Regions from separate parts of the Paenibacillus sp. FSL M7-1046 genome, predicted to be linked through region 1. Evidence: riboswitches for the same ligand, from Rfam matches in the RefSeq annotation. Region 1 holds a riboswitch; the other holds the start of a gene.
What was found. Region 1 has a riboswitch for cobalamin ahead of NYE29_RS07555 (anaerobic ribonucleoside triphosphate reductase). Riboswitches for the same ligand answer to the same signal wherever they lie in the genome.
Positions count from the first base shown of each region.

Region 2: linked by a shared signal. The riboswitch ahead of NYE29_RS00465 (energy-coupling factor ABC transporter permease) and the one ahead of NYE29_RS07555 (anaerobic ribonucleoside triphosphate reductase) in region 1 are both predicted to bind cobalamin.

Region 1 covers NZ_JBBOXB010000001.1:1,758,474-1,762,759, forward strand. The annotation lists gene NYE29_RS07540 (hypothetical protein) at 1-148, shown strand, start outside; tRNA gene NYE29_RS07545 (tRNA-Thr) at 244-315, opposite strand; gene NYE29_RS07550 (MTH1187 family thiamine-binding protein) at 397-705, opposite strand; cobalamin riboswitch at 1,139-1,370, shown strand; gene NYE29_RS07555 (anaerobic ribonucleoside triphosphate reductase) at 1,707-3,692, shown strand; gene nrdG (anaerobic ribonucleoside-triphosphate reductase activating protein) at 3,689-4,204, shown strand.
Region 2 covers NZ_JBBOXB010000001.1:128,869-133,154, forward strand. The annotation lists gene cbiQ (cobalt ECF transporter T component CbiQ) at 1-597, opposite strand, end outside; gene NYE29_RS00460 (energy-coupling factor ABC transporter substrate-binding protein) at 581-877, opposite strand; gene NYE29_RS00465 (energy-coupling factor ABC transporter permease) at 877-1,641, opposite strand; cobalamin riboswitch at 1,905-2,093, opposite strand; gene NYE29_RS00470 (ArsR/SmtB family transcription factor) at 2,257-3,234, shown strand; gene NYE29_RS00475 (DUF6171 family protein) at 3,438-3,713, opposite strand; gene NYE29_RS00480 (alpha-N-arabinofuranosidase) at 3,727-4,286, opposite strand, start outside.

The DNA.
Region 1 (4,286 bases):
TCTCGATGTTTCAACAGGGAAAGTAATTCTTGCTGAAGATAAAGAGACCGTTATTGAGCAACTTCACGGGCTGGGCGTTAAAGATCTTGAACTGTATCCCGTAAAGCAGCTTATAGAAGAGAAAAAGAAAAAGCTGGAGACTAATTAATCAGATGAATATCTCCCCCTTTAATCAGAAACTGCAGCTAAAAAGCGCAGCCTCCGAAATTCCGGAAAGCCGCGCCATGATTGAGTTGCTAAGGATGCTGGTGAAGGGAATTGAACCCCCGGCCTACGCATTACGAGTGCGTTGCTCTACCCCTGAGCTACACCAGCTTAAAGCATTTTTTCTGTCAAACAAAAAATATTATACAACTTCCAGCCAAAAACGCAACATTTTTTTACAACATCTGGGCTTCAATTCTCCTCCAGCTTGCGTTCAACGGACTGCAGCTTGCTGCGGCTTGTAGACGGCTTGTCGCGGCGGTCATCAATCTTCAGCGACGTGGATACCCGCTGCGCCCCGGCAGCGAAAGGTGACTCATGCAGCGCTTCTACGGCAGCGAGAATCCGCGGGATCGGCCCTTCGATAATCGTCCCCATGGATGTAAGCTCATAAGTGATCCCTTCCACTCCCCTGAGCACACGCTGCATATCGGCCACATAGCTGCTAAGGCTAGTGCTGCCTGTGCCGATCGGAATTACGGTTACTTCGCCAATTGCCATCCTGAATCCCTCCTTAATATGCTGTAAAGCAAAACCCTTTATGGAAACTTCCTCGTGGTAACTCATTCCGGACTATAAACCTAAAACTCCTGATACATGTCTCCGGCCTGTTCTTATTGTAGCAACTCCGCCGCACACCCACAAATCGCCGTAAAGATTGTTGCTCCATTTAACACCATCCGTAAACCTTCGTCCCCCCATATTTCTCCGTTAGGCATTCCAGTGTCACGCTCACTATATTTATGGAGTCTTTGTGGCATCTTTTAAGACAATTTATGACTTTATCCAGACACTTTTTGCACCCAACTTGTGGATTACCTGTGGACTAACTGTGGATCATTTGTGAGTAAAACCGCGGAACCCGCTCCCCGCGCGGAGTTTCAAAAAATGGTTTACAAACACAACATATTGGGTTATTTTTATCTAACGACAACAAAATATAGTGGAAACAGGTGTTTCGCTCTTTTATAGGGAGCTGAAGCTTAATAGGGAAACGCGGTGCAAATCCGCTGTGGTCCCGCCACTGTAACCGGATGCCTGCAGGCTTTCTGAAGCCCGCGAAGCAGCGTCTACCGGCAATAGCCACTGAGGGGCGGTAAAGCTCTCGGGAAGGCGCCGGAAGATTCACCGGAAGCCAGGAGACCTGCCTGTTTCGCCGACACCATCATTCATGCCTGCGAGGACCAGGTGAGGTGTCCGCAATGCGGCCTGCACAAGCAGACATAGCCTTCCCGTGTTTTAAGGAGCCAAGGCTGCCGATACCTGAAGGCGATAAACCGTTATCGCCCTCAGGTATCGGCTTCTGCGGAATATATAAGAACAGGACAGAGATTACCCCTGTCCCCTGCTTGTATGTTCATCAAGACAACCGGCAAATATCCTTGTAAGGATATTTCGTACGCATTCGGGCATTTTCCGCCTCCTCGGCGGGAGATGCTTTTTTACTGCTATCAGGAAGTATATACTTCGTTCTTACTATACCGAGGGGAGAGAGCTAGACAATGACGCTGCTGGAGAAACGGTACAACGGTGGACAAGCTGCACAGGAAGTTCTTTTGGAGGAAGTTATTCATTTGGGACGGGATATTATCGACAGCCGGGATTTGGATCTGCTGCGCGAGAATGCCAATTTGAACGGAGAAAGCTTCTCCGGCAAAATGAGCAAATTCGGCAGTGAATATTCCAAGTGGTATGCCCGCAACTTCACGATGCCGCCACAGCTCGTGCAGGCCATTCAGGATAATGTCGTGTACGTCCACGATCTGGATCAATACGCCATCGGAACGACCAACTGCATCTTCATCCCGTTTGAGCGCCTTCTCCGCGAAGGCTTCAATACCGGCAACGGCAGTGTCCGTCCTCCGAACTCAATTATGACTGCAATGTCGCTGGTGGCGATTATTTTCCAATCCCAGCAAAATGCCCAGTACGGCGGCGTATCCGCCAATAAACTGGATTACGACCTTGCCCCATACGTGACCAAATCCTTCGCTAAGCTGTTCCGCAAGGGACTGGAATACTTTGAAGAAGGACAAGCCGGTGATCACCTCGGCGAAATCACAATGAGCCGCAGCGATCTGGCGGAGCAGTACCCGCGCGCCTTCCGCTTTGCGCAGAAAGAGACCGAAAGCGAAACACTACAGGCAGCAGAGAGTATGATACATAATCTCAATACGATGTCCAGCCGTTCCGGCGGACAGATTCCTTTTACCAGCATCAACTATGGCACCTGCACCTCCCCCGAAGGCCAGCTTGTGATCAGCTCCCTGCTGACCGCCACCATGAACGGCCTCGGCAGCGGAGAAACACCGGTGTTTCCGATCCAAATCTTCAAATGCAAGCAAGGCGTCAACCAGCAGCAGGGCGATCCGAACTATGAGCTGTTTCTTAAAGCAGCCGAATGTTCCGCACGCAGACTGTATCCGAACTTTGCCAATCTGGATGCTCCGCTCAACATGCAATACTATGATCCGGCTGACCCGGACACTGAATTTGCTACGATGGGCTGCCGCACCCGGGTGCTGGGTGACCGTTTCGGACGCGATCACTGCTCAGGCAAAGGCAATCTGTCCTTCAACACCCTTAATCTGGTCCGTCTAGGCCTTGCTCACGGCACTGTGACAGGCCGCCGTCTTGCTCCCGACGAGGAAGGCTTCTACGACGACCTGAATCATTATATGGATATTGCGCTGGAGGGCCTGCTGCACCGTTTCCGGATCCAGGCGGCCCAAAAAGCCAAAGCCTCCGATTTCATGATGCGCGAAGGCGTCTGGGAAGGCGGCGAGCAGCTTGCTCCAGAGGACAGCGTAGGCGATCTGCTGAAGCACGGCAGTCTGTCGCTCGGCTTCATCGGTATGGCGGAGTGCATGAAGGCCATGTACGGCAAACATCATGGCGAGGACATGGAGGTCCATGCCAAAGCGCTCGCCGTTGTCCGCCATATGCGTGAGTACTGCGACCGCAAGAGCGAAGAACTTGATCTTAACATCACGCTGTTTGCAACACCTGCCGAAGGTTTGTCCGGCAAATTCACCAAGGTGGACCACAAGGTGCTTGGCTCAATTCCCGGCGTAACCGACCGCGAATATTATACGAACTCCTTCCACATTCCTGTGTATTACGAGATCAGTGCGGCCAAGAAGATTAGCCTTGAGGCCCCTTTCCATGAGTACTGCAACGCCGGAGCCATTTCCTATGTGGAACTGAACGGCAATGCCCGCAGCAACCCGGCGGCTTTTGTCAAAATCATCCGCTACGCGCTGGAGCAGGAAATCAGCTATTTCAGCATTAACCACCCGATTGACCGCTGCTCCGGCTGCGGCTATGAAGGGGTTATCGGCACGAACTGCCCTTCCTGCGGCGCGCATGAGCATGACACCCATATCCGCCGCCTGCGCCGGGTAACCGGATATTTGACCGGTGACTACCAGACCCGCTTCAACGCCGCCAAGCAGGCCGAAGTAAGAGACCGCATCAAGCATCTATGAATATTTGCGGCTACTACCCGGAATCAATTAATGAGGGAGAGGGCATGCGGGCCGTCCTCTTCCTCAGCGGCTGCCGCCACCGCTGCCCGGGCTGCTTCAATCCGAAAACGTGGAATTTCAATTTCGGTGAAGTGTTCACCCTGGAGCGGCAGCGTGAGATTATCGCTGAAATTGCTGCTAATCCGCTGCTGGACGGCCTGACGCTGGCCGGCGGGGACCCTTTTTTCTCGGCAGAAGAGGCTGCGGGCTTTATCCATGAGCTTCGCGCCGTACTGCCGGATTTCTCAATTTGGATTTATACCGGTTATACGTATGAAGAGCTGACGGCTTCTCCGGGCTCGCCGGAATGGAATCTGCTGGCCTTGTGCCATGTAGTGATTGACGGACGATTTGTAGAAGAGCTTAAAGATACTACCCTTCCCTACCGGGGAAGCAGCAACCAGCGGATTATCGACATTCCGGCCAGCCTTGCCGGCAAGGAAATCATCCATTGGCAGCCTGCTGTACTTTAGCTTCTTGGAAATATAAATTTCATGGTATACTTTAAGCTTCTGTTTTCCGCAGACTCGGATTCTAGCACGCGATACGATCTAT
Region 2 (4,286 bases), 1.6 Mb from region 1:
CATTCCCGCAACTTCACGCAGTTTGGCCACCCGTCCTCTTCTGCCGCCGCGCAGCCGCCGGGCCAGCATCATTCCATGTGCTGTATCGCTCAGCAGGAACAGAAAACGGTACATAATCAGCATGAGCTCCAGTACGATCTGCGGCATCCGCAGCCTGCGGAGTACCTGCAGCAATTCTCCGAACGGTGTTGTAAATATGATAAAAAAGCAGCAGGTCAGGCAGGCCAACACGCGCGCCAGCAGCAACCCTGCCCGGTGCAGTCCCTCCGCTGTAATGTATAGTGAACGAGTCGAAGCCGGGAGCTGCAAGGACATTAACGCCTCACCGGCAGTTGGATGGCCAATTTCAAGCAATAGTGCCGGCAGGCTCAGACAAAAGAACAAAAGTGCCGTACCAAACAGCAGGCCGTAGGCGCGCAGCGGGATTTTGGCGTACAGGACGCACCACACGGTCATCCAGCCCGCAATCACAAGCTGCAAGGCCGGATGAAGCGCATAGGAAAGGATGAACATGACTGCTGCGAACAGGCCTTTCCACATCGCGGGCAGCTGCCTCAGCGCATTGCTGTAGGATAACGCATCAATTCTTCTGATCATTAAGCTTGCGCCGGTCCTGTCTGCCTTTCAGCAGGCCGATGGAATAGCCAATCACTCCGGCCCCGATCGCCGCCTGCAGCGCGAACAGCATGCTTTCCGTTTCTCCAGGCAGTTCAGTCAGCGGTTTGAACCACGGCTCATAACCGGGATCGATCTCCGTAATTACACCCTCTGCGGCATCGTCAGCCCCGCCGAATTCCCCGTTCACCAGCAGCAGAGGCAGCACCACCAGCAAAATCACCGCCAGCAGCATCAACCCATTTTTCCACTTATTGCTCATCACAGACTTCCTCCCTTGGTTTGCCGTTTCAGCAGCGACAGCTCATTCGGGCTGTAGGATTTTAGCCAGTTCCAGAGCAGCACGGTCAGCAGCCCCTCGCTGATGGCGAGCGGAATCTGCGTCACGGCAAAAATACCGCCGAACTTAATCAGAGAAGCCAGCACACCCCCGTCTGCCGCCGGAAAAGCCACTGCAAGCTGAACCGAGGTCACCACATACGTCATGAGATCAGCCACTGCCGCCGCCATAAAGACTGCCAGCTTTTCACGCCCATTCACCTTCATCAGCAGCTTATAGACCGCATACCCGGCAAAAGGACCGGCCACCGCCATCGAAAATGCATTCGCACCGAGTGTCGTTATCCCCCCGTGCGCCAGCAGCAGCGCCTGAAACAGCAGCACAACAGACCCGATTACGCTCATCGGCAGCGGCCCCAGCATTACAGCACCAAGTCCCGTTCCTGTAGGATGGGAGCTGCTTCCGGTTACGGAAGGCATTTTGAGTGCCGACAATACAAAGGTAAATGCACCCGCCAGCCCAAGCAGCAGCTTCAGCTCCGGGTTGTCCTTGGTCATTTTCTTCAGCTTAAGGACTCCAAGGGTAAAAAACGGCAGAAACGCCACCCACCAGAATACGGCCCAGCCTACCGGCAGAAAACCCTCCATAATATGCATCGCGTTGGCCGTGCCCGGCTCATTCAGCAAAAAATAAACGGTAAATCCGGCAATGAGTGCAGCAAAACTCCAAAACTTGCGTTTGTTCATCCTTTTCCCTCCATGGATTCGTCATTTTGTGCCGCATCAAATCAAAAACTCCCGCCCCGGGGGGTGGGAGTGCTATGTACGTCATCAGATATGTAAGAGATGGTGGTACCGCTGCAACATCGCGGAGAATTCGCAGAATTGTAATGCGGGGGAGCTGAAGCTGGCACTTGCTCTGCACCAAATCTTCAAAATCCACCGTCCCCAAAACTGCATGCCTTCATCTCTTTAACCAATTCGTACACCGCTCCTATCCGCGTAGAGTCGTGGTGCGCGCAAACAAGGTAGGTCTCCTGGCTCGGGATCATAACGCCTTCCTTCGTCTTCCCCGGCTGTTTGCCGAGTGACATGCTGAAGTTCAGCTCTTCCTTACAGTGGCGGGACCGCTCGGGATTTGCACCCGATTCCCTGTTACCCCTTGTAGTTACAAGGGCACCTTGTCTTATCGCTAATTTATCCTGTACATTATAGTGGACTTCGCCGGGTGGTGTCTGTGATAAAAGTGGAGCGGCAAAGTTCTCCAGCACACCATCCGGTGAACCCAACGGGTTGTAAGAAAGCCATTTAAGTAATATAATTATTAACTATATAACTTGAATCCGGAGGCGTACCCAGAAAATGAAAGTTGATCTTACCGAAGATTCCCTGCCGGTGTACGAGGCGCTCTCAAGCGCTGTACGTCTGCGAATGCTGCAGCTGCTTGCTGTTCAGCCCATGAATGTAAAGGAATTGGCGGGAGCGGTCAAGCTGAGCAGCGCCATTATGACAATGCATGTGCGTAAGCTGGAAACGGCCGGACTGATCCGCACCCATATGGCTCCCGGACGAAGCGGACTGCAAAAGATTTGTTCTCTTGCCGCTGAAGGGGTCGAGATTATCTTCCCACTCCAGGCCAAAGCAGAGCGCAAGGGTCACCGGAAAGAAATACCGGTCGGACATTATTCCGATTTTGAGATAGAGCCAACCTGCGGGCTGGCCACTACCGAGCATATCATCGGCAGCTTCGACGATCCCCGTTATTTCTGGGATATGGAGCGGATGAATGCCGGAATTCTCTGGTTTGGCAAAGGTTATGTCGAATACAAAATACCCAACTTCCTGTTGTCCAGCCAGCAGCCGGAGGAGCTCATCATTACGATGGAGATTGCCTCCGAAGCACCCTCAACCAATAATAACTGGCCTTCGGATATTGCGTTTACGCTGAATGGCCAGAAGCTCGGGTATTGGACTAGCCCAGGCGATTACGGAGACAGCCCGGGGAAATATACCCCTGCCTGGTGGCCGGCGTACACCAATCAATACGGCCTGCTCAAGCAGCTGCACATTACCCCAAAAGGAACCTATATGGACGGCTTAAAACTCTCAGACATTACGCTGGAGCAGGTTGCAATCCGCAACAAGCAGTGGACCTTCAGGCTCTCGGTGGAAGAGGATGCCGAACATATCGGCGGGCTCACCTTATTCGGCAAAGGCTTCGGCAATTACAACGAGGATCTGGTCGTAGAGCTGTTCTATACCGATGGATTCAATGGTGCTGACGCGGATAAAAGGGATGCAGCAGCAGGTGCTGACAATGGGAATGGGACAGTTTCCTAGCCAAGCGATGCCTTCACTGTAAAGTCCGCATATATATTCTTCTCTTCTCACATAAACGCCCCCATCCCTCGCGGTATTGTATCCACGAGTGATGAGGGCGTTTAATGTTTCAGTATGCCTGGGACTCCAGGGTGCACTTTCCGGTATTCACAGCCAATGATGCTTCCTCTGTGACAAAGGCTCTCCAACGGCTTGGCGGAACGCTACTCCGTGACCGGACTCCACAAACCGCCGCCCGGCAACGGGCAGCCGCGCTCCTTCAGCTTGGCCACGACCGGTATGATACAGCCGCAGGCCGTGCATGTTACGCCATCCTGGAGCTTCGGACAAGCTGAGCAAAGGGCAACACGCTCCCTGTATACTTCATCTGAAGCGGTGTTGTCCGGGGTGAACATTGATGAAGCCAGAATCCGGGCAATCTGGGCATCCGTCACCTTGTACTCTTCCCGGCAGCCCTTGCAGGTTGATAAAGTGCTCATAACGGATGCTCCCTTAAGCCTTCGGGGTAATTTCCAGCACGGTCACCGACATCGGAGGCAGCTCAACGTTAAGCTTGCCGCCTTCCAGCTTAAAGCCCGTAAACGGCTGTGGCGTCACTGCCTCCGGCTGGCTGAATGTATTGTGGGCATCAATTGCTGTTCCGGCCAGCGTCGTTCCTGTAATTTCAACCTCTTTCCCGGCAAGTCCGCGCAGCTCCAGCGGAAGTGATGCTGCAGCAGCATGATTCAGGTTGCACAGGCTGACATGAATTACACCCTCCGCCGTAATGGAAGCTGAGGCCGAGACTTCCGGAATCTCGCGGCCTTCGAAGCTATAGGTGCCACTCTCCAGCGACAGATCAAGCAGTTCCGCATCCTGATGCACCTTGTACATATTGAATACGTGGTACGTAGGAGTCAGGAGCATTTTCTCGCCTTCAGTAAGAATTACAGCCTGCAGCACGTTGATCGTCTGGGCAATATTCGCCATCCGGACGCGGCCGCTGTGCTTATGGAAAATGTCGAGGGTTACACCGGCAACCAGCGCATCACGGATCGTGTTCTGCTGATAGA